Regions from separate parts of the Vibrio tasmaniensis genome, predicted to be linked through region 3. Evidence: predicted binding sites of a transcription regulator. Region 3 holds the regulator's gene; each other region holds the start of a gene.
What was found. The regulator CRP, encoded in region 3, controls carbon source genes, mostly activating them, when cyclic AMP is high. The targets are predictions, from matches to a motif close to TGTGANNNNNNTCACA.
Positions count from the first base shown of each region.

Region 1 (6,166 bases), 870 kb from region 3:
ATACCTGCTTTAGGAAGTAAAAACAGTAAGGCAGGAACCACCAGCAAACCACCACCAATGCCTAGCAAGCCAGCTAAAACACCAACAATAGCACCAAGGCCAGCTAGCAAGCCTATCAGTTCATATGACACGTTAAATCCTATTTTTTACCTGCTCGAATGAAGCCTGTAAACTCACGCTCTTCGAAATAGTTCAGCATCATACTATAGATGTCACTACCATACGGTTTTGAAAGTGCCTTATTTGCCAAATCCTGTAATTCAACCAAGTTCGATTGGCGAATCAAATATTTGGTTCTGGCGACGTTCGAAGTATTCATACTTAACGTCTCATACCCTAACCCAATCAATAGCAGCGCGCCCATCGGATCACCGGCTAGCTCGCCACAGATACACACAGGCAATTGATATTGCTTACAAGTATCATGAATGTGTTTTAATGCCATGATCACCGCTGGGTGCATGGATTCATAGACATCAGAGACTCGTGAATTGTTCCGATCAACCGCTAATAAATATTGCGTTAAGTCGTTGGTACCGACTGAAACAAAGTCGACCTTATCAGCAATCAGCGGCAGTATGTAAAGCATGGATGGCACTTCGATCATGATACCAACGCGAGGCATACGCACTCGGTTATCAAGCTCGTGTACTTCATCGTAAGCCTGTTCAATAAGCTGAACCGCATCATCCAGCTCCTGCGCACCTGAAATCATCGGTAATAAAATACTTAAATTCTGACTATCACAGCTAGCACGCAACATGGCGCGTAGTTGAATAATAAAGATATCTGGGTGATCGAGTGTAAAACGAATACCACGCCAGCCAAGAAATGGATTATCTTCTTCGATTGGGAAGTAAGGTAACGCCTTATCCCCACCAATATCCAAGGTTCGCATCACCACTTGCTTCTCTGGGTAGCTCGCGAGTACAGAACGGTATTGCTTGAATTGTTCGTCCTCTGACGGAAACCTCTGCTGCAACAAGAAAGAAATTTCGGTTCGATACAGCCCGACCCCATCAACACCTTGGTTGATAGCGATGTTAGTGTCTGCACTCAAACCCGCATTAAGCAGAATCTCGACTTGCTTGTCGTCTTTCGTTTTTGCCGGTAAGTACAGTTCTCGATTGACCATAGAGGAGAGCTCACTCTCTTCTAGAATCAGCCCCCGATACTCTTTGAGCAGGTTTTGAGTCGGCTCAATAAAGATCTCACCACTATACCCGTCAACAATCGCTTGCTTACCATTAGCTTGAGCAAGATTTAGGTTAACCCCCATAACAGAAGGAATACCCAAAGCTCGAGATAAAATCGCTGCGTGCGAGTTCGCCGCCCCTTCCAAGGAAATAACCGCTAATAGTTTTTCTTTGGGAATAGACGCTAATACAGAGGCCGTTAACTCACGAACCACCAAAATAATCGGTTTATCTAATGTGCGGAGTTCATGTTCAGAGTTGTGGAGGAAATAGAGCAGTCTTTGCCCAAGCTCTCGGACGTCTTGCGCTCTCTCCCGAAGGTACACATCTGACATACGAGCAAAACGGTTAGAGTAACTCTCAACAACCTGTCTCAATGCCCAATCTGCTTTGTCGCCTTTCTGAATTTGGCTCTTGAGATCCTTACGCAACATGGGATCGTTGAGTAAGTGAGTGAACAGGTCAAAGATCGCCAACGCGTCTTTATTGATTTCGCTATCTAAGCGCTTTCGCATCCGCTTAAAGTCATTGAGGGCGTTTTCAACCGCTACCGCCAACAACTCATGTTCTCTCTCTACATTGAGCGTAGAAGCAGGATAAACATCGGTAAGTTCAGGCTGAGTGTTGTCCCACCACAGGTCACCAATCGCCACGCCCGATGAAGCAGCGATACCTTTGGTCGCAGGTAGCTTCTGTTGCTCTAATAGCCAATGGCCTTGAGTTTGAGCGTGCGCCACAATAACCGCAAGTTGAGCTGAGAGAGTGACAAGGAAGGATTCTTCCATCTCACTGAATAAACGAGGAGACTTCTGCTGAATGACCAATACGCCAAGCACTTGCTTGCGATGGATAATCGGAGTGCCGAGAAAAGCGTGATAAACCTTTTCTCCAAGTTCTGGAAAAAACTTATAAGCAGGATGAGCAGACGCTTGCGCAAGGTTGATAGGTTCAGCACTTCTTTTAACCAGGCCAACCAGACCTTCGTCAAAACCAATGTGAATGCTATTACCTTGGAAGATCAGGCCTTGAGTTGCCATCAACTCAAGGCGCTGCATATCATTATTTGCCAAATACACGGTGCAACATTCTGTCTGCATCGCGCTGCATGTCTCTTTAACCAAAATATCAAGAGCCGTCGACACATCTTCAACTCTTGATACGTGTTCAACTATTTCCCTTAGTTGGCTGAGCATGCTTAACCTCTACGCAATTTGCGCTTTCCTTTTGTTTTTCGCTCTTTAAACGGCATTGCTAAAGATGCGAATTCTTTCATCGCTCGACGGTAAACATCTCGCTTGAAAGATACAACTTGTCGAACTGGGTACCAGTAACTCACCCAACGCCAACCATCAAACTCAGGTGTGCTTCCACGCTGCATATTGATATGCGATTCATCGCAATCTAAGCGTAAAAGAAACCACTTCTGTTTTTGTCCAATACAGACAGGTTTAGAATCCCACCGAACCAGTCGTTTGGGCAGCTTATAGCGTAACCAATGACGACTTGTCGCGACGATCTTTACATCCTTTTTAGTAAGGCCAACCTCTTCATACAACTCGCGGTACATTGCCTGTTCCGGAGTCTCACCTTCATCGATTCCCCCTTGAGGGAATTGCCATGAATGTTGCCCGTATCGTTTAGCCCAGAAGACCTGACCATGGTTGTTACAGATTACAATACCAACATTTAATCGGTAACCATCGCCATCTATCACTGGCCAACCTCTATCTAAATTTTTAATTACACTGATTTTTCCACATATCCCCAATCGGAGCAAACTTAGTGACGTGACAAGCGCTATATTTATGAATAATAACTACGAATATGGATAAGTTTTGCTCAAATCTTAGTTACCCACACAAGAGTGAGACATAGACCACATTTATTCACCTTTTCTGTGAATAACTATGTGAAGAATTACCTTCAATCGTTTTTTTTAATCCATAGATTCATCAACACTAAAAACAACCAATCAACCAACTTTATTTTATTTCATTAAAAATCAACAAATTAAATTTGAAACTTAATTTTAAAAAACAATAAAAATGTAAAGGATCCTTTAGAAACTCAACATGGTTAAAGATCAACCACTCCGATGTTTATCCACACAGGTAAGTGAAAGATTCATTTTGAACCCCATTTAGCAAGCATTTTATCGACCTTAAACCCCTGTTTATTTATCCACTAAATTAATATTTCAATTAATTACCTTCATGTCCTGTGGATAACCATGAGTTTGATCCCTTTTCTAGCAAGGCGATCATTTCTTAACCAGTCGTCATATGGTGATAACTTCTGGTAAAATCATTTTTTTGATCATGCCTTTTATTATGAAACCAGAACCACAAACACAACAAGAGCTGTTAGACAGAGCCTATGCTATTGCAGGGATGACCTTTAAAGAGCTCGCAGATGAAGCCGAAATGGTTGTACCAAACGACCTAAAGCGAGATAAAGGCTGGGTTGGGCAGCTATTGGAATGGCACTTAGGTGCGCCTGCTGGCAGTAAACCAGAACAAGATTTTGCCAAGCTCGGTATCGAATTAAAAAGCATCCCGATTGGCTATTCAGGGAAGCCACTCGAAACCACCTTTGTTTGTGTAGCACCATTGATGGGTGTGCAAGGCATAACTTGGGAAACCAGTCACGTTCGAAACAAGCTGTCGAAAGTGTTGTGGATCCCGGTAGAGGGAGAAAGAGAGATCCCGCTGGCAGAAAGACATGTAGGATCCCCTTTGTTATGGACACCTAGCCAAGCTGAAGACGAACTATTGAAAAGAGATTGGGAAGAGCTGATGGAATTGATCGTGTTAGGTAATGTTGAACAGATAACAGCAAGACACGGTGAAGCACTGCATTTACGCCCAAAAGCCGCCAACAGTCGTGTGTTAACTGAAGCTTACGGTGCAAGTGGAAAACCTATCAAAACCAAACCTCGTGGTTTCTATCTACGAACTCAATTCACCCACAGATTACTGACAACCCATTACGCATAGATCGCTTAATAGAGCCTCGATAGCCAAAACTATCAGTGTGTTACAGAGCAGTCTGTAGTTAGAAGCAATCTCTAACGATAAACGCTCTTTTAATGAGGTTTGAGCGCCAGTTCAATATCACAGTAGCTTTGGCTTGGCTCATTACCAAACTCGTCATACGCGTTATGGAGTCGAAGGTATGCCTTTTCAAAGCCTAGCCGGAGTAACTCCTCTTTTACTTGATCCAAGGATCCAAAGTGAAGCGGCTCTCCATCTTGCTTTACGGGTTCCAGCTTATGTTTGTACTCCACTGCCAGTAAATATTCTGAGATATCAGAGCAACCAATAACATACACTTTCGGTGTCTGATAAGAGTCTTTGTGCTCTCCATGTAACCACATGTCTAATTGATGCTTTTGCATAGCCAGCCTCCCTTGCTCTATAAAGCTTAGCCGAACTATTTACCTTTACTAGATAACGACTTAAAAAAGCAAAAAAGAGAAGCAAGAGCTTCTCTTTTTTGGCCAGTTCTAGTTCAAAAGTTTGCACTTTCGACGCCATAACCATCACTGCGACTTATCTTAGGGGTTGAACGGTGCTATCAACCCCGCAGATTACGTCGGTATTCGCGCACTTAGGACACGACGAAGATAACGTACTCGACGTTCAATCGTGACGACTTCAGGTTCAGAAAAACCAATTGGTCGACCATCGGCTTCAAGGCCAATATCTCTCAATAAGTGAGTATTGTTCCACGGTAGATCATATGAACTACGGCGAACTTTTCGTTGCCATTCACGCTCTTCACGACGAAGATCAGCACGGATAAGGACTGTTGCTAATTTTAGATAGACTGAGTGACGCATAATAACTCTCCAGTTGTTGAATCAACTGAGGAAAAATAGCGTGTTAGATAGTATGAGGGCTTCTCACTTAGCTGCTATTTTTCCGCAGCCAAATAAGGGTACGGATCTATTAGTTAGGTTTATCTTGGGTGTTTCGATCGGCCATGGCTGATGTTTGTGACATATCAGTCACCAGGTCAGTACACGGATCAAACGACGCGCAAATATGCTGTATAAAATCGAAATGTTTCATTTACGCCTCCAAACTAACTAAAAAATCCAAAAAGAAATAAGATAATAAAAGCAGACAAGTATTTGTTAAACTGCTGCTTTCACGGTTAAATTCTAACCAAGTGAGTATATTATTCAACCGCTAATTGATTAACAATTTCAAAACAAATTATTCACCCGAAATATTAGTTGCATATCACTTTACATATAACATATTCACTATGATTATATAAAATCACAGCATATCTATCTTAGGGCTCTCTCTATAATACCAATCACAGTAAGTAAGTGATCAAACATAGCGTAGGAAAAAAGCTTGAGAACAAGGCAGAATTTTTTGATAAGTAGTTATTCTACAATCAAAAATTCTAACGAAGTTATCGAGGTTTTTAACAAGCTAGGGTGACCAGTTATTTACTACGATTGGTATAATACAGCGGACTATCCTTCAGAAACAAAAAAGCCACGTATGATACGTGGCCCTTAAATTTACAGTGACTGAATAAAGTCATGTAGAAAAGAGTCTAAACAACGCCTTCAGAGATAAGACCATGTTTATTAAGTAAGCGGTACATAGTTGCACGCGAAACTCCAAGCTCCTTAGCGGCCAAAGATACTTGACCACCATGAGATTCCAACACAATGAGTAAGGCATCTCGCTCTGAACGTTCACGGATACTTTTCAGACTGCGGCGTTCATCATTCTGTTTTGGTAAATCCAGCTGGTGATCCTCAATGATCACGGCATCTGACATCAACACGACGCGTTTGGTCTGATTCATCAATTCACGAACATTGCCAGGCCAATGGTAGCGATTCATCGATCGAATAGCATCGTCTGAAAAGCTCTTAGCTTGTGCATTAAACTCTTTCGAGTACTCACGCAGAAAATGATTCGCCAGTACTGATATATCACTTA
Region 1 covers NZ_AP025510.1:2,664,753-2,670,918, forward strand. Annotated here, with positions in the region: gene OCV44_RS11935 (sulfite exporter TauE/SafE family protein) at 1-131, opposite strand, end outside; gene ptsP (phosphoenolpyruvate--protein phosphotransferase) at 140-2,389, opposite strand; gene rppH (RNA pyrophosphohydrolase) at 2,392-2,910, opposite strand; gene mutH (DNA mismatch repair endonuclease MutH) at 3,527-4,192, shown strand; gene OCV44_RS11955 (DUF6482 family protein) at 4,282-4,593, opposite strand; gene OCV44_RS11960 (DUF1127 domain-containing protein) at 4,786-5,037, opposite strand; gene vpsR (cyclic-di-GMP-binding transcriptional regulator VpsR) at 5,772-6,166, opposite strand, start outside.
Region 1: rppH (RNA pyrophosphohydrolase) is a predicted target of CRP. The motif match lies at 3,062-3,077, and genes of this name have one in related genera.

Region 2 (6,166 bases), on a different replicon from region 3:
CTCACTTTCACGAGCACTCACACCCAAATTAAGTGTCACTTCTACTGGTTCACCGTCACGCAAGACAAGAACCGGGTCTAGTACATCTTTTCTGTGCTTTCTTTCTGCAGATTTAAGCAGTGCATCATCGCTGCTTGTGTCGTAGCCCAATGAAGCCAATAGAGACGTAATTGTCTCTTCTGATACTTGTGCTTCATCGCCCCACGCACTAACGTAACTATCGGCAATATTTGCCATTTCTGCGACTTGTTTTAATACGGTCTGTTCTTTCATCGCTCTCTCCGAAAACGTTCTGACGCTTTCAATTTTGTAGGGTTGTTATCTAATTTGTTACTAATCAATTAGCTTGTGACAATCAGTTTGTAAGCATTGCTATCTAAATAAGCCGTCTATTTGCTCACAAGCTAATTGAGCCAAGGCAGAAACTGCCTTGGCTACTTTGCAACTATTAGCGGTTAACGGCTTCAAGTTTCCAAATGTTGTTCACGTAGTCGCGAATTGAGCGATCTGATGTGAACTTACCAACCAATGCCGTGTTAAGAATCGCTTTCTTAGCCCAACCAGCTTGGTCTTTGTATTGTGTGCCCATGTCTTCATGTGCTTTCACGTAAGAAGCGAAGTCAGCAAGACATAGGTAAGGGTCACCACCGTCTAATAGGCTATCAAACGTTGCACGTAGAAGACCTGGTTGACCTGGAGTAAACTCATCGCCAGTCAGTAGATCTAGAGATGCTTTCAATAGTGGGTCTGCATTGTAGTAGTCGTATGGGTTGTAACCCTGAGCTTTCAATGCGACAACACCGTCAACTTCTAGGCCGAAGATGTAGATGTTTTCATCACCAACTTCTTCACGAATCTCAACGTTTGCACCATCCATCGTACCGATAGTTAGAGCGCCGTTTAGAGCCATCTTCATGTTGCCCGTACCTGAAGCTTCTTTACCAGCTAATGAGATTTGCTGAGAAACGTCTGCTGCAGGGATGATGATTTCAGCCATGCTTACACGGTAGTCAGGGATGAATACCACTTTAAGCTTGTTACCGATGCGAGGATCGTTGTTGATCTTCTCTGCAATCTTGTTAACCGCGAAGATGATTTCTTTTGCTAGGTGGTAACCCGGTGCTGCTTTCGCTGCGAAGAAACATACGCGTGGCTCACACTCGAAACCAGGTTCGTTAAGAATACGGTGGTACAAAGACAGAATGTGTAGCAAATCTAGGTGCTGACGCTTGTATTCGTGTAGACGCTTAATTTGAACGTCGAAGATAGCGTTAGTATCTAGCTCGATACCCATGTTCTCTTGAACCCAATCCGCAAGACGCTGTTTGTTTTCTTTCTTAACAGCCATAAATTCTTTTTGGAATTTCGCGTCTGTTGCAAACTTAGCGATGCCTTCTAGCTGCTCAAGTTTTGCTGGCCACTCAGAGCCAATCTTACCTGTGATTAGATTAGATAGACCTGGGTTACAGAACTTCAACCAACGACGTGGCGTGATGCCGTTCGTTACGTTAGTCAGTTTACCTGGGAAGATTTCGTTGAACTCTGGGAACAAGTCTTTCTTAACAAGTTGAGAGTGAAGTGCAGCTACACCATTTACTTTGTAAGAACCAATCACACATAGGTTTGCCATGCGAACCATGCGGTGGAAACCTTCTTGGATGATAGAAAGCTTCGCTTGTTTCTCACCGTCACCAGGCCACATCTTGCGAACTTCTTGCATGAAGCGGTGGTTGATTTCAAAGATGATTTCCATGTGACGTGGAAGAAGACGGTTGATCAGAGATTCAGACCAAGTCTCTAGCGCTTCAGGAAGTAGTGTGTGGTTCGTGTATGCGAACGTATGAGCACTGATTTCCCAAGCTTGGTCCCAAGTTAAACCTTTCTCATCAATCAGGATGCGCATTAGCTCAGGAATCGCAATCGTTGGGTGCGTATCGTTCAGCTGAATCGTTTCTTGCTTAGGCAGATCTTCTAGAGAGAAACCTGCTGCTTCGTGGCGGCGTAGAATATCGCGAACTGACGCTGCTGAGTGGAAGTACTGCTGCATTAGACGCAGTGTCTTACCTTTCTCATGGTTGTCGTTCGGGTAAAGAACTTTCGTGATGTTACCTGCATCGATTAGCGAGTGTTGCGCTTCGAAGTAATCACCGTTGTTAAAGCTTGCTAGTGAGAATGGTGCAATTGCCTGACATTCCCAAAGACGCAATGGGTAAACCGTGTTTGACTCGTAACCTACGATAGGTAGATCCCAAGGCATTGCTTTTACTTCCATACCTGGAACCCAAGTACGAACTTCTTTACCGTCGATGAATTCAACTTCTACATGACCGTAAAAACCAATGTGTTGTGCTAGTTCTGGACGAGCGACTTCCCATGGGTAACCTTCAACACCACGCCATGCGTCTGGTGCTTCTTGTTGACGACCATCTTGGAAAGACTGTTTGAATAGGCCGTATTCATAGTGAAGACCGTAGCCTACTGTTGGGTACTCTTGTGCAGCACAAGAATCCATAAAACAAGCAGCAAGACGACCAAGACCACCATTACCTAGCGATGGGTCGCGTTCTTCTTCTAGAAGGTCAGTTAGGTTTTGGCCTAGCTCTTCCATTGCATGAGTAATCTGTTCGTACAGACCCATGCTGATCAGGTTGTTACCTGTTAGACGACCAATCAAAAACTCTAATGAAAGGTAGTTAACGCTCTTCGCGTTTTTGATTTTTTCATCATTTTCAGTTTCTAGCAGATCAAATGTTGTCAATTCTGCTAGCGCACGCCCCATTGCTAGGTACCATGCGCGGCTATCTGCTGTTTCAATCGTTGTTGCGTAAGTTGCAGATAAATGCTTTTTAACGCTTTCTTGGAACGACACTTTATCGAAAGTTTTTTGCTGAGTTGGTTTCATTTCAGAAATCTCGCTTTTAATAGTTCTAATTCATCTGTGACATATCGTGCATGGTCACCATTAACTAAACATCCTCCCGTTAATACGACTAACTAGGAGTAGATGAGAGGGCGTAGGGGGCGTACCGATGTAAGGTTAGTGATCTGACTCTCATGTTCTAACTTCGAACAAAAAGTTGGAGTGACTGGGATCACAAGCTCCCGTTCGATAACTTAACGTTAATTGATGTGAGTTTTATTTAACCGGAATAAACTGATTAGCAAATCTGAGTTTGAGATCACGAAATTATTTCCCATATCTCATCTTTTGCATAAATCTCAGTGTAAGACTGAACAAAGTCACATTCACAAACCACCACGCAACGTGAGCAAAGTCTCAAATTAAGGGCGTAGAAAGCCAAAAACATGCAAGACCGCAAGGTTTCTGAGGAGAATCATAGTCGGTGCCATTTTTCTTCACGTAACATAAGCACAGACTTACGTAATTAGGCAGATGTGATTGGGCAACTCTTTTACGGTTTTAGAATCCCCAGAACATACGCCACGGAATAGGTGAAAAACTTCGACATGTGGATCCCTTCGAAACTGACTCGTCCCGGCCGCTTACATAATGCAATCCTACGACCTAGGGTTCTCGATCTGCTCCAGAACGCAGATTGCTATAAGCTTGTATTGTTCCGTTCTCCTGCGGGCTATGGCAAGACCACCATGGCTGCACAGTGGCTGTTAGATAAGCCGAATGTGGGTTGGTACAGCATCGATGATAGTGACAACGATGCCTTCCGTTTTATCAACTACCTACTCCAATCACTCAATAAAGCGACTCAAAATTCCTGTCCCAATGCCCAAAAACTGGCAGAGAAACGACAGTTTTCATCGCTGCATTCTTTATTGAGCGAAGTATTCGCCGAGATGTCGGACTATCATCATGAGTGTTTTCTTGTTTTAGACGACTACCATTTAGTCAACAATGATGACATTCAAGAAGCAATGCGCTTTTTCCTCAAACACATGCCCGACAATCTCACGCTAGTTGTAACCAGTCGTGGTACACCACCCCTTGGTACGGCAAACCTTCGCGTTCGAGACTTAATGATCGAATTAGGTAATGACTCGCTGGCTTTTGATACCGAAGAGACGACGCGCTTTTTTAATCAGCGTGTTGCCGATGGTATTGATGACACAACGGCAGACAGTATTTGTACCTATGTAGAGGGTTGGCCTTCTGCCCTTCAACTTATTGCGCTGCAAGCCCAACATCAAAAACGCACGCTGGCGCAGTCTGCAGAGTCCTTCTCCCACTTTAATCAAGCCCATCTGTGGGACTACTTGGTTGAAGAGGTTTTCGACCTGTTAGACAAAGAAACTCGACAGTTCTTGATGCAGTGTTCAGTGCTTGACCACTTCAACGACGAACTGGTTTGTGCGCTAACACAACGTGAAGACGCACTGGGTATGATCGAATCATTAAATCGATTCGGTTTATTCATCTACCCGCTTGAAGGCGAAAAGAACTGGTATCGTTTCCATAACCTCTTTGGTGAATTTTTGGCACATGAGCGTCAAGCTCGAATCCCTCAACAAGAAGCAGAGTTGCACCGAAGTGCCGCGAAGGCGTGGATTAAACAAGACACACCACACCAAGCACTACGCCATGCACAGCGCGCTGAAGACCCAGAACTGATCATTCAAATACTGACAGATCACGGTTGGCCGATGTTTAACCAAGGAGAACTTTCCTCGTTAGAGATGGCGATCAAGCAACTGACTACGGATCAACTTTACAGCGACCCTAAACTGTCCATGTTACGAGCTTGGCTAGCACAAAGTCAGCACCGCTACGAACAAGTAGGGACATTATTGGAAGAGGCTGAAACACAATATCAAGCTCGAAATATTGAACTCGATACTCAACAACAAGGTCAATACAACGCCCTACGCGCGCAAGTCGCGATTAACAGTAATGAACCTGAAAAGGCCTTGGAATTGGCAGAGCTTTCGCTAAGTCAGCTGAACACCACCGTCTATCGTAGCCGAATTGTCGCCACGTCTGTTGTTGGTGAAGTCAATCACGTAATGGGCAACTTGAGCCGTGCACTGCCGATGATGCAGCAAACAGAAAAACTTGCACGCCAGTACCAAGTTTACCACCAAGCGCTTTGGGCAATTCTACAACAGAGCGAGATCTTAATTGCACAGGGTTACGTTCAAGCAGCATTCGAGCTGCAAGACAGTGCGTTCAAATTGATCGAAGAACACCAGCTAAAATACGTGCCTCTGCATGAATTCTTACTGCGTGTTAGAGCTCAAATATTCTGGTGTTGGAACCGATTAGATGAAGCGGAAGAGTGCTGTTACAAAGGCTTAGATATCCTTGGTCACCATTCGCCAAGTAAGCACCTTCACAGCTATTCAATGCTGGCTCGTATTTCACTGAGTCGCGGTGAAATTGATAAAGCATCTAAGTTTATCGACCAAATTCAGCACCTATTGCGTCAATCGACTTACCACGTGGACTGGACGGCGAACGCTTCCCTTTCTTTGATTCTTTTTTGGCAAGTAAAAGGCAATAAAGAGGCGATACGCGATTGGTTAAATGTGGCTGTTCGACCTGAATCGGCAAGCAACCACTTCTGCCAACTGCAATGGAGAAACATCGTTCGCGCTCACATCATTCTTGATCAGTATGAAGAAGCGGAAGAAGCGCTGACTTTCCTTAAGAGTGAAGCTCAGCGTTCACATCTGATTACAGACACCAACCGAAACTTGATCGTTGAAGCCGTATTACGTACACAAATTAACGATGAAGACAGCGCACGCGTGCTACTTGAAGAAGCGCTTCATATGACTAACCAAACCGGTATGGTCGGCAACTTCTTAGTAGACGGCGGGACTATCGGACATATCTTGGATAAGTTGAGCAACAAGCCTGGCTTAGGTGACTTAGAACGCCATCGCGCTCAACAGATCATGAAAGATATCTCGACCACCCAACGCAGCCGCTCGGTTCACTTTGATGAAGACTTTGTTGAAAACTTAGTCAATCACCCAAACATTCCTGAACTTGTGCGCACGAGTCCACTCACCCAGCGTGAATGGCAAGTACTTGGTTTGATCTATTCAGGGTTCAGTAACGAGCAGATCGCTCAAGAACTCGATGTAGCAGGTACCACCATCAAGACTCACATCCGTAACCTTTACCAAAAGCTAAACATTGCTAACCGTAAAGAAGCGATCAGCACAGCGGAGAATTTACTGCAGTTGA
Region 2 covers NZ_AP025511.1:470,674-476,839, forward strand. Annotated here, with positions in the region: gene malQ (4-alpha-glucanotransferase) at 1-273, opposite strand, end outside; gene OCV44_RS16455 (glycogen/starch/alpha-glucan phosphorylase) at 449-2,902, opposite strand; gene malT (HTH-type transcriptional regulator MalT) at 3,469-6,166, shown strand, end outside.
Region 2: malT (HTH-type transcriptional regulator MalT) is a predicted target of CRP. The motif match lies at 3,265-3,280, and genes of this name have one in related genera.

Region 3 (6,166 bases):
GCCAAAGAGACAGGTATCGCACTAGCCGATGCTAAAGGTCTTGATGGCGTGCTATTTACGGGTAGTGCTAATACTGGTCATATCCTTCACCGTCAATTCGCAGGTCAACCGGGCAAGATGCTGGCGCTAGAGATGGGTGGCAACAACCCTATGGTGATCAGTGATCAATTTGGTGATGCTGACGCGACGGTTTATACCATTATCCAATCGGCGTTCATCAGTGCAGGTCAACGTTGTACATGTGCACGTCGCCTGTATGTGCCTGTTGGTGAAAAGGGCGATATGCTGCTAGATAAACTGGTCGCAGCTACGCAAAAGATTCGTGTCGATCAGCCTTTCGCTGAACCAGCACCCTTCATGGGGCCACAAATCTCTGAAGCGGCAGCTAAGTTCATTCTGGACGCGCAAGCTAATTTGCAATCGCTAGGTGGTGTTAGCCTAGTTGAAGCAAAAGCGGGTGAAGCGGCGTTTGTTTCTCCGGGCATTATCGATGCAACGAATATTGCTGAACTGCCAGATGAAGAGTACTTCGGTCCATTGCTACAAGTGATTCGTTACCAATCGCTAGAGCAAGCGGTTGAGTTAGCTAACGACACTCGTTTTGGTTTGTCTGCTGGCTTAGTTTCAACAGATGATTCTGAATGGGAATACTTCGTTGACCATATCCGTGCGGGCATTGTTAACCGTAACCGCCAACTAACAGGCGCAAGTGGTGATGCACCATTCGGTGGCCCGGGTGCTTCAGGCAACCTACGCCCAAGTGCTTACTATGCGGCTGACTACTGTGCTTACCCAATGGCGTCAATGGAAGGTGGTGAAACTCAACTGCCAGCTACGTTTAGCCCAGGTATTGAGCTGTAGTTTTTGCTTTTAAGCTATAACTTGATGAATCACAAGCTTATGAGCTCTAGGTTCATGAATAACAGATTCATTGGTTAATTGTGTAATAAGGAAGTGGTGTTATCGCTTCCTTTTTCTATCACGTCCGACACCTAGATAGGGCGGAAGAAAATAATAAAAAAGTATGTCACAGGCTGATGGCTGCTGACTCTGTGTCCAGCCTCTCCCTCTCTAATCCAAATTACTAGCTTGCTAGAACCTCTGACAAGGAGTCACCATGACGCCCGATCTACTCTTTAAATCACTATGGGATGATTACATTCACAGGCTTTGCCCATCGGCTGAGAAAGTGCATCACTTGCTGAAAGAAGACGAAGCTCTGATTAATGATCACATTGCACTGCGTACTTTCAATGTTGCACCGCTAGGTATTGAAACATTGGCTAAACCTTTCCTTGAGTTAGGTTACAAGGCGTGTGGCGATTACTTATTTGAGAGCAAGAAGCTAGTGGCTAAGCATTACGAGCACCCAGACCCAAACCAACCGAAAGTGTTCATTAGTGAGTTGAAGGTCGAAGAGTGTTCAAGTGACTTGCAACAGATCGTGGCTAAGTTGGTTGAGCAAGTCGACGCAAGCAAGCTTCAAGGTCATGAGTTCTTGTTTGGTGGTCGCCTTTGGGACCTGAGCTTTGCGGATTTCCAAGTTCTAGCAAAAGAGAGTGAATACGCGTCTTGGCTAGCGGCTCATGGTTACGGTGCAAATCACTTTACGGTGAGTGTGAACCAGCTCAATGAGTTCGATGAAGTACAGACTGTGAATGACTATTTGAGAGATTCAGGTTTCACTATCAATGCATCTGGTGGTCAAGTTAAAGGCTCTCCAGAGGTCTTATTAGAGCAATCATCTACAATGGCAGACAAAGTCCCAGTTTCATTTGTTGAAGGCAATGAGATGATTCCTGGAGGCTTCTATGAGTTCGCTAAGCGTTATGCGATGGCCAACGGTGAGCTTTATACAGGTTTTGTGGCCGCATCGGCGGATAAGATCTTCGAAAGCACTAACGGTTAAAGGAAGATACGAGTACGGGCTTTGATCTAGAGATTCAGATAGGCTTCGCTTTGAGAGTATTTTCGCTTGGAAGCTGTAGGTGTTTCATTCGTATTTTCTTTGTAGATCTTTAGAAAACAAAAAAGCCACCAAATTCGCATTTGGTGGCTTTCAAATTTTTGGCTCAGTTAATCGAGATTAACGAGTGCCGTATACCACGATAGTCTTACCGTGTGCAGAAATTAGGTTCTGCTCTTCTAGCATCTTCAAGATACGACCAACTGTCTCACGAGAACAACCAACGATCTGGCCAATCTCTTGACGAGTGATCTTGATTTGCATGCCGTCAGGGTGAGTCATTGCATCTGGCTGTTTCGCTAGGTTTAGTAGCGTTTGAGCGATACGACCTGTTACGTCAAGGAACGCTAAGTCACCAACCTTTTGGCTAGTTACTTGTAGACGGTTTGCCATTTGCGCTGAAAGGCGCATTAGGATATCTGGGTTCACTTGGATAAGTTGACGGAATTTCTTGAAAGAAATCTCAGCTACTTCACAAGGAGATTTTGCACGAACCCATGCAGTACGCTCTTGGTCTTCTTCGAACAAGCCAAGCTCACCGATGAAGTCGCCTTGGTTTAGGTAAGAAAGAATCATTTCCTTACCTTCTTCGTCTTTGATAAGAACTGCCACAGAACCTTTAACGATGTAGTACAAGGTTTCTGCCTTTTCACCAGCATGAATCAAAGTACTTTTTGAAGGGTACTTATGAATATGACAGTGTGAAAGGAACCACTCTAATGTTGGATCGGTTTGGGGTTTACCTAGAACCATAATATCTTACTTCCTCTGCAGGGTATGCTTGCCGCTTTCCATATTTTAGCTAAGCCTGAATTGACCTAGCTAGGATAAGAGCACTCGTTGAGTGCTGCAAGCTATCTTGTGTTTCGTTTAAGAATAGTATCCTTTTTCAGGTACTATTTCTTGATTTTAATCGTGACCAAGCTACGATTTTTTACGCAAAATTGTGCACATGATCACGGTATGAAAAGTAATCAACCAGAATGTTGTTTTGTTAGCCTATTTTCCCGGTTTCTATAAGTTGTTGCAGGATAGGCCTTACAATGAGCTCCATAGCAAAACTCATCTTGCCGCCAGGTACTACAAGCGTGTTGTGGCGCGACATAAATGAGCCATCAATCATAGCCAGAAGATAAGGGAAATCGACGTTTTTGATGCCGCGTAAGCGTATAACAACGAAGCTTTCATCTAAACTTGGGATCCCTTTAGCATTGAGAGGGTTTGATGTGTCTACCGTTGGAACACGCTGAAAGTTGATGTGAGTACGCGAAAACTGAGGAGTAATGTAGTTAAGGTAATCATCCATCGAGCGAACAATTGAGTCCATTACTGCTTCGCGAGAATGACCACGATCGCGTGTGTCACGAACGAATTTTTGGATCCATTCTAGGTTTACGATAGGCACCATGCCGATAAGCAAATCGACGTGTTGAGAAACATTGATGTCCCCATCTACCACACCGCCGTGTAGGCCTTCGTAAAACATCACATCGGAATTTTCAGGGATCTCTTGCCATGGTGTGAAGGTGCCGGGCATTTGATTATAAGGCACGGCTTCATCAAAGGTGTGTAGGTAGCTGCGGACTTTGCCCGTACCTTCATTACCGTATTGACGGAAGAACTCTTCTAATGCACCAAAATCGTTAGCTTGTGGGCCAAAGTAGCTGATGTGCTTACCTTGCTCGCGCGCCTTACGGATCTCGACGTCCATCTCTGGGCGAGTGAAGCGATGGAAGCTGTCTCCTTCAACCCAAGCAGCCTTTACGTCCATCATATTGAACATTTTTCGGAAGGCTTCTGAGGTAGTGGTGGTGCCGGCTCCAGATGAACCCGTCACCGCAATAATTGGATGTTTAGCGGACATGACAACCCTTGTCTTTTGAGTAACTTACTTGTTAGCAATCGTTTACCACTATAACACGGCTCCTTTATGAGCGCAGCCTAGAAGCGTTTTGTGACTTGAATATCAACGGTTTCATGCAGCTCAGAAAACACGATACTCACTTCTCCTGAGGCTAATTGATGTTTCACTTGGTCAATTTTGTTTTGCAGTGAAACTTCTATGTCACCGTAGTCTGTACCTTCACGCAGCACGAATTCTTTAATGAGGTTTTCCAGTGTCTCTGGCGCAATGTCTTGCCATGGGATGATCATAAATACTTCTCTCTTTTATGTTCATGGATAGGTTTATTGATGTAGAAATGAATGAGCTTAGTAATATTTTCACTTCTATTTAATAAGGCTCGGTCATTATGCCGAATCTTGGATACTTTCATAGTAGGCGGGTAATGCTTCTTCTAACCAAAATCTAGGCTTGAGTGTGCTACCCGTAATGAACCCGACATGGCCGCCTTTCTGGAACAGTCGATAATCGATATTATCGGGCAGAACGAACTTTGGAATCACATCATCAGTCATGAAAGGATCGTCCTTGGCATGAATGATTTGTGTGGGAAGCTTAATCCGATTCAATTTAGGCAATGCTGAGCATTGCGCGTAATAGTCTTGTGCATTCTTGAACCCGTGCAGAGGCGCAGTGATTCGTTCATCAAACTCGTACAGCTTGTCGATCTTCCTGATGCTTTCCGCAGAGATGCCAATCTTCTCTTGCAGTAGCTTATGTTTCTTCAACGCATTCGATTTCAAAGAATTGAGCAGGTACTTTTTATAGAGCTTGGAAAAGCCCTGCTCAATGCGACTAGAACAACACGCTAAGTCAAAAGGTGCAGAAACTATCGTTGCCGCCGAAAGTAGAGGATCGTCCGCGTACTCAGCCAAATAGTTCGCCAGCATGTTTCCACCTAAAGATATGCCAACCGCAACCTTAGGATTGTTGGGAAACTGCGCGTGCAGATGCCTTAGGAAAAAGCGCGCATCTTCGACTTCACCTGAATGGTATGCACGAGCCAAGCGATTTGGTTTTCCGCTGCAACCTCTAAAGTGCATCATCACTGATAGCCAACCATCTTTAGCAAAGGCATTCATCAGCCCGTTGGCGTAAGGGCTCTCAAAGCTCCCTTCTAATCCGTGGAATAGAACGAATATCGGCTTGTTACTTAGTTTGTCAGAGCTTGGATTGTCATTAGTCGAGTTGTCACCATCAGGCGATTCACTCCATGCAAGGTCTAGGAAATCGCCGTCGGGAGTTTCTAAGGTTTGCCAGTGAGGGGCAAACAGCGCCTGCTTTCTAATAAACCGTGGCACTAAGGTTTGTAAGTGCGGATTAGAGAGACCGGCCGCTGCGGTAAATATTGTCATAAAACAGTCCATGCTTCTTTTATGGGCTTTGATAAAGTGTTGAGCTTGTAGTGAAAGGCCCACGTTTTTATTTGAGCTTGGTTGATTCTCGTCATAAGCGCAAGAGTTTCACTTATATGGGTTACAAAACAGGTTATGGGTAACTGGTTGAATATTATAGAGGTTAAGCTCTATATCTTGCTAATAATCCGAGTCACCATCGCGTGAGCACGAAGAGCGATAGTCCCAAGTAAGCTTGGAGCTTGATTGAATAAAAGGAAAAGGGAATGCGTTAGGGCTGTGGTGCTGGTTCAGAAAAAGCGGCGTAGAGATTTTCCGCCCCTAATAAACGACAGTACTGTAAAGCGAGCGGTGATTGTTGGTTCGCAGTAAGTTGAAGAGACTTAATGCAATCGACGAGGTCGGACTGTTGTTGCTTTTCAAGCTGCAGCTCAAATTGGAGTGCTTCACGGTAGAGAGAATCGACAACGTGTGCTTTGAGGTGTTTGCGCAGCTCCCGATAACTATGGAGCAAGGTTTCAGAGCGACTTAAGCATTGTTGAACCTTGTGCCACTCTTCCTCAGCAAAAGAGAGTTGCTGCTCATCAAGCCATTTGAGAAGCAGCAGTAGATTGACGTTGCCATGGAATTGGTTTTGCAAAGCTAAGCACGCATCCTTAACACCGCGCACACTGTAATACTGAAGGCTAAATTGCCATAGTCGTTCCAGTGTTAGTGATATTGGGGCGTGCTCTGGGCTCATAAGCTATCCATATCCAGTTCCATCTGCTCAAGCTCTTCTTGAGTGGACATCCAATCCATTTCAACTTCTTCTAGCTGTGACTTACTGCTCGCTTGTAGAGCGAGTACTTTATTCAGTTTAGCCTTATTTTCAGCTTCATACAGTGAAGTGTCGGATAATTCTTGCTCAGCTTCTTCGAGAGATAGCGTCAGCTTATCCAT
Region 3 covers NZ_AP025510.1:306,331-312,496, forward strand. Annotated here, with positions in the region: gene astD (succinylglutamate-semialdehyde dehydrogenase) at 1-861, shown strand, start outside; gene OCV44_RS01355 (DUF1338 domain-containing protein) at 1,118-1,909, shown strand; gene crp (cAMP-activated global transcriptional regulator CRP) at 2,087-2,719, opposite strand; gene OCV44_RS01365 (phosphoribulokinase) at 2,961-3,830, opposite strand; gene OCV44_RS01370 (YheU family protein) at 3,908-4,120, opposite strand; gene OCV44_RS01375 (hydrolase) at 4,217-5,224, opposite strand; gene OCV44_RS01380 (TIGR02444 family protein) at 5,496-5,966, opposite strand; gene OCV44_RS01385 (ABC transporter ATP-binding protein) at 5,963-6,166, opposite strand, start outside.

Region 4 (6,166 bases), 1.0 Mb from region 3:
GATGTTTGATGCCAACCCGACTCTGAAACCACGCGATATCATCGTTATGGTGTCTGACATTAATGCTTATAGCCCAGCGATTCAGGCGGTATTTGGTAATGCACCGGGTGAGCGTTATATCCCTTACTCGATCTCTGATAGAACCGCAGACCAAGAAAGCCCAATTCTGACCGCCTTCATGCAGTTAGTCGCGCTACCAAACACGCGCTGTCTAGCTTCTGAGTTGCTAGAGCTGTTAGAAATTCCTGCGATGATGGCACGCTTTGGTATTGACGAGTTTCAATTCGAGCAAGCCAAGCAATGGGTTGAAGAAGCGGGTATCCGTTGGGGTGTCGATGCTTCAACGGCGACAGAATTTGATTTACCTGCGACCGAGCAAAATACTTGGCTATTCGGCATTCAGCGCATGCTCTTAGGTTATGCGATGTCAGACTCTGCAGGTTTGTTTGAAACTGAACACTCTCCGATTGCCGCTTATAACGAAGTTCAAGGCATTAACGCCGAACTTGCAGGTAAGTTAGCTCACTTTATCGATCGTATTGCCCATTACCGTCAACGCTTAACTGAAACTCAATCTATCGATATGTGGCGTGAAATCTTGCTGCAAATGATTGATGATTTCTTTGCGGTTGAACTGGAAGGCGAGGTGGTGCTTAAGTCGATACGTGATGCGCTTTCGCAACTGAATGAACAGCTTGATGATGCCTTGTATGAACAAGAGCTGTCGCCAAGCATTATCTACCAGTACCTCAATAATAAGTTATCTGGCGCGCGTATTAGCCAGAGATTCTTAGCCGGGCAAGTTAACTTTTGTACCTTGATGCCGATGCGTTCGATTCCGTTCAAAACCGTCTGTTTGTTAGGCATGAATGATGGTGTTTACCCTCGCTCAATGCCACCAGAAGGTTTTGATTTGATGAGCGCCCAAACTCGCTCGCCGAATGGCGTAGGCAAAAAGAGTCTAGCTCGTCCGGGCGATCGTTCTCGTCGTGATGATGACCGCTATCTATTCTTAGAGGCGATGTTGTCGGCGCAAGAGTGCTTATACATCAGCTATGTCGGCCGTTCAATTCAAGATAATACCGAGCGAGTGCCGTCGGTATTGGTTTCAGAGTTAATTGAGTACTGCCAACAGAACTACTGCTTAAGTGAAGACCAAGCCCTACCAAGTGATGATTCAGGCATCAACCTGACTCAAGCGATCAGCTTTGAACACACCATGACACCGTTCAGCCCGGCAGCGTTTACTCAAGGTGACGCAAGCCATGTATTGAGTTATGCCAAAGAGTGGCTACCTGCGGCAAATCGTTCTGGTGAACGCAGTGGTGAATTCAATCGCGCATTGGATGACTATTTGTTCGGTGCAACGTACCCGTTAGAATTGGATCTGGTTGAGTTACAGCGTTTTTGGCGTTTGCCAGTACAGTACTTCTTTAATCGCCGTCTAAAAGTGGTGTTTGAGCCGCCGCTTCCGGTAATGGAAGACGATGAGCCGTTCGTACTTAATGGTTTAGAGAGTTTCCAACTTAAGGATGCTTTGCTGCAAGTGCTGTTGGACCACCCAGAAGGCGCAGACGAAGCGGTTCGATTGTTTGTCTCTGAACAAAAAGCACAGGGCCGATTACCTGTCGGCGCTTTTGGTGATATCGAATTTGAAACTAACCGTGTTCAAGCGGAAGACTTAGCCAAAGAGATTCGATTTGTGAGCGGATCACCGCAGCAAGATCTCGAAGTAAATATCGAATTTGATGTGTTAGGCGAAGGTAAACCTGTTCGCTTGACGGGTTGGTTAACTCAAAACTATCAATCAGGTTTAGTGCGATTCCGAAGTGGAAAAATACGCTCTCAAGATTATTTGGCAGCGTGGATTGATCATCTATGTTGTGCAGTGATGGGGCACGGAAAAACGACTCATATTATTGGCTACGACAGAAAAGAGGGCGTGGTTCACCAAACGCTACAGCCGATTGGCGATGCGCTTCAGGCGAAGAGTTTACTGACTGAGTTAGTGCGACTGTTTTATCAAGGTATGACAGCGCCATTACCTTACTTTCCGAAAACTGCATTAGCTGGTGTTGAGGCTGGCTTTAGCCGTGGTAAGTGGGTCGATGACGAAGAAAAGTCCCTAAAGAAAATGGCCGATACCTTTAATGACAGCTTCGCCTTTACGGGCGAGGGGCGAGATACCTACATCTCACGTATTTGGCCTAAGTGGAATGATGAATTGGCTGCTGAGTCGCGTATGTATTCAACGCTTGTGTTACAGGCGGCAAGGTTGGCTGCTGCCGATCTGGAAGATCAGGAGTAGGTGGTTGTGATCGGTAAGATCAATAGCGGATGCGCTAAATTAATAGAAGACGAAAGAGAGTGGCTGGTAAACATTTGGGACGCTTGCTTTCAAGGTGAAGGGAATCTAGGTGAAGAGAAGCAAGGTACAGGAAATAAAGTGGCCGCCAGTAAATCATTATTAGTGTAGGGCGTTCGCTGTACGGCCACAGGTCAGAGGGACCATTATTCTGTGGTTCAAAGTAGGCAATGAGTATAAAACTCGAATCGCGCTCCTGAACTCGTGGGCGCATAGTATCGAGGCGATCTGAATTGATCCGTGAGAGAGATCGCACTAACTATTAACAAATTGGCGTAGGACGTAAATTGAATGACGTTTTCTACGCTAGGTCACATTTGTAACAGACTAATTTATCAGAAGGCAGTAAGGCATGACGACCACAAGCAGTGCTCAGGTAATCGTTCCACAAACACTTGATACCATGACGTTTCCACTTCATGGCGCGCGTTTAATTGAAGCATCAGCGGGTACGGGTAAAACATTCACCATTGCTGGCTTGTACTTGCGCCTACTGCTTGGGCACGGCACGGCTGCACCGCAAGGCGAGCTTACGGAAGCCACTCGACACCATGAACCACTAACCGTAGATCAAATATTGGTAGTGACCTTTACTGAAGCGGCAACGGCCGAGCTGCGAGATCGTATCCGTGCGCGAATCCATGATGCACGTATCGCGTTTGCTCGCGGGCAAAGTGACGACCCTGTGATTGCTCCTTTGTTACAAGCCATCGATGATCATGCTGGTGCGGCGAAAACTCTGCTCAATGCTGAAAGGCAAATGGATGAAGCGGCGGTATACACCATTCACGGTTTCTGTCAGAGAATGTTGACTCAGAATGCCTTCGAGTCTGGAAGCCGCTTTGATAATGAATTTGTGACCGATGAAAGCCACCTTAAAGCGCAAGTGGTTGCCGATTATTGGCGTAAACAGTTCTACCCATTGCCAATTCAATTAGCAGGTGAGGTTCGCAATATCTGGGGTTCTCCCGCTTCGCTATTGGCTGACGTAAACCGTTACCTGACGGGCTCTCCGCTGAAGTTGACGGTAGATGCGATGTCGGGTGATTTACAAACTCTGCACAATCAAAACCTAGACAAAGTGAAGCAACTTAAAGCGCTGTGGTGTGAATCTGAAGCGGACTTTTTGGCTTTGATTTCTGGATCGGATGTGAACAAGCGCAGCTACACCAAGAAGTCTTTGCCGACTTGGTTAGAAGCGGTAACAGCATGGGCTCAGAGCGACACCCATGATTACCAGTTCCCAGATAAATTAGAGAAGTTCTCACAAGCCACGTTAATTGAAAAAACACCAAAAGGTACTGCTCCTCAACACGCGGTGTTTGAGGCTATTGAGGACTTCTTAAACTCCCCAGCAGATCTAAAAGCCCCATTGTTGGCACATGCGATTACCCACTGTCGAACTATGCTAGCCAAGGCTAAACAGCAGAAGCAATGGTTATCGTTTGATGACTTGCTGACCCAGTTATCCGCGTCGATTGATGTGGATGAGCAATCCTTGCTGGTGGAGAGAATTCGCACCTTATACCCAGTGGCTATGATTGATGAATTCCAAGATACCGATCCGCTGCAATACAGTATTTTTAGTCGAATCTACCTAGATAATCCGCAGTGTGGCTTGTTTATGATCGGTGACCCTAAGCAGGCTATCTATGGCTTCCGTGGCGCGGATATCTTTACCTATATCAAGGCGAGAAACCAAGTTAGTGCTCACTACACGCTAGGCACTAACTGGCGTTCGAGTGCTGACATGGTCAGCGCGGTAAATCAAGTGTTTATGAATTCGGATAGCCCGTTTATCTATGACCAAGACATTCCATTTTTACCCGTCGCAGCTAGCCCATCGGCCGACAAACGCCAATGGGTGATGAACGGAGAAACTCAGCACGCACTCACCTTTTGGTTGCAAGAGGCTGAAGATAAGCCGTTACCAAAGGGCGAATATCACAAGGCAATGGCTGAGGCGACGGCGAGTCAAATTCAAACCATTCTGACCGCTTCTCAAAATCAGCAAGCCTATTTTGATAACGGCAAAAAACAACATGCCGTGAATGCAGGTGATATTGCTGTTTTGGTTCGAACCGGTAGTGAAGGTCGCCTGATTAAGAACGCGTTGTCGGAACAAGGCATCGCTAGTGTCTACTTATCGAACCGAGATAGCGTATTCACCAGCTTGGTCGCACAAGATATTCAACGCCTATTGCAAGCGGTGTTGACGCCTGAAAACGACCGTGCATTGCGTGCTAGTTTAGCGTCGGAATTGTTTGCTTTGGATGCCGCATCATTGGATGAACTCAACAACGATGAAGTGGTGTGGGAAAACGTTGTTAACGAATTTCGAGAATATCGTAAGTTGTGGCTACAGCGCGGCGTGCTACCAATGCTTCGCAGCGTGATCAGTAAACGACATCTCGCGGAACGTTTACTGGAAGAAGAAAATGGTGATCGCTCACTCACTGATTTGATGCATATTGGTGACCTGCTGCAACAAGCAAGGCAAGAACTCGACAGCGACTATGGCTTGTTACGTTGGCTAGCAGAAGCGATATCAGATGCACAAATTGGTTTAGGCGGAAGCGATGATGACATCCAACGCCTTGAATCAGAAAGAAACTTGGTTCAAATCGTTACTATTCATAAATCGAAAGGCTTGGAATATGACTTAGTATTTTTGCCGTTCGTTGCAAGTTACCGTGAAGCGAGTGAAGGCAAGTTCTACGATCACGAGTCAGATACCACAGTGCTTGATATTACCGGTAGTGATAGTGCTTTGGCACAAGCCGATAAAGAGCGATTAGCAGAAGACTTACGTTTGATTTACGTGGCGCTTACTCGTGCTGTATACGGTTGTTTCGTTGGTATGGCACCGTTACGTAAAGGCCGCTCAACTAAAGAGCCGACGGGTGTGCATTTGAGTGCGATGGGCTACTTGGTTCAAAATGGACAGGAGCAAGGTATTGCTGAGTTGAATCAAGCTTTGGCAGCGATTGAGGGTAAGAATTCAAGCGTACTACTGTCTGAAACACCAACCGCTCATGAGCAAGTGTTTGTTCAGGCAGAACAAGTGAGTGACGACTTACAGGCTAGCGAACTGAAGGCTTCAATTGACCGAGCTTGGCGAATCACCAGTTACTCGGGGCTTGTAAAACAAGGTAGTCACGGAGCAAGCCATGACGCTACGATTGAGGTGTCTGGCTTCGATATTGATTGTGCTGATGAGCAAGATGAGTCGGAACTGATTGAACCGGAACGCTCTATATTCACGTTCCCTCGCGGTGCTCGCCCAGGTACCTTCTTACATACCTTGTTTGAGGATGTTGAATTTACCGAGCCAGCAACCAGTGACCATAACACGCAAGTAATCACTCACTTGTTAGAGTCAGAGCAATACGAACTCGAATGGTTACCTGTGCTTCAACAGCTTGTTGATACGGTGCTAAACACGGCTTTAGATGGAAAGAACTTAAAGCTGAGCGAGAAAGACTCAACTCAACGACTGATTGAGATGGAATTCTTGTTGCCGATCGAAGTGTTAGCGGCATCTGAATTGAATCAAACCATTCAATATCACGATCCGCTATCAGCAAAAGCCGGTGACCTTGGCTTTCAAACCGTGCAAGGCATGCTGAAAGGCTTCATCGATTTGGTGTTTGAGCATCAAGGTAAATACTATGTGCTCGACTGGAAATCGAACCATCTAGGTGATGACGTTGCCGTCTACCATGGTGAAGCATTGAAATCGGCGATGGCAGACCACCGTTATGACCTGCAATATCAAATCTATGCTTTGGCGTTGCACCG
Region 4 covers NZ_AP025510.1:2,500,255-2,506,420, reverse strand. Annotated here, with positions in the region: gene recC (exodeoxyribonuclease V subunit gamma) at 1-2,308, shown strand, start outside; gene OCV44_RS11255 (hypothetical protein) at 2,315-2,476, shown strand; gene recB (exodeoxyribonuclease V subunit beta) at 2,718-6,166, shown strand, end outside.
Region 4: recB (exodeoxyribonuclease V subunit beta) is a predicted target of CRP. The motif match lies at 2,605-2,620, and genes of this name have one in related genera.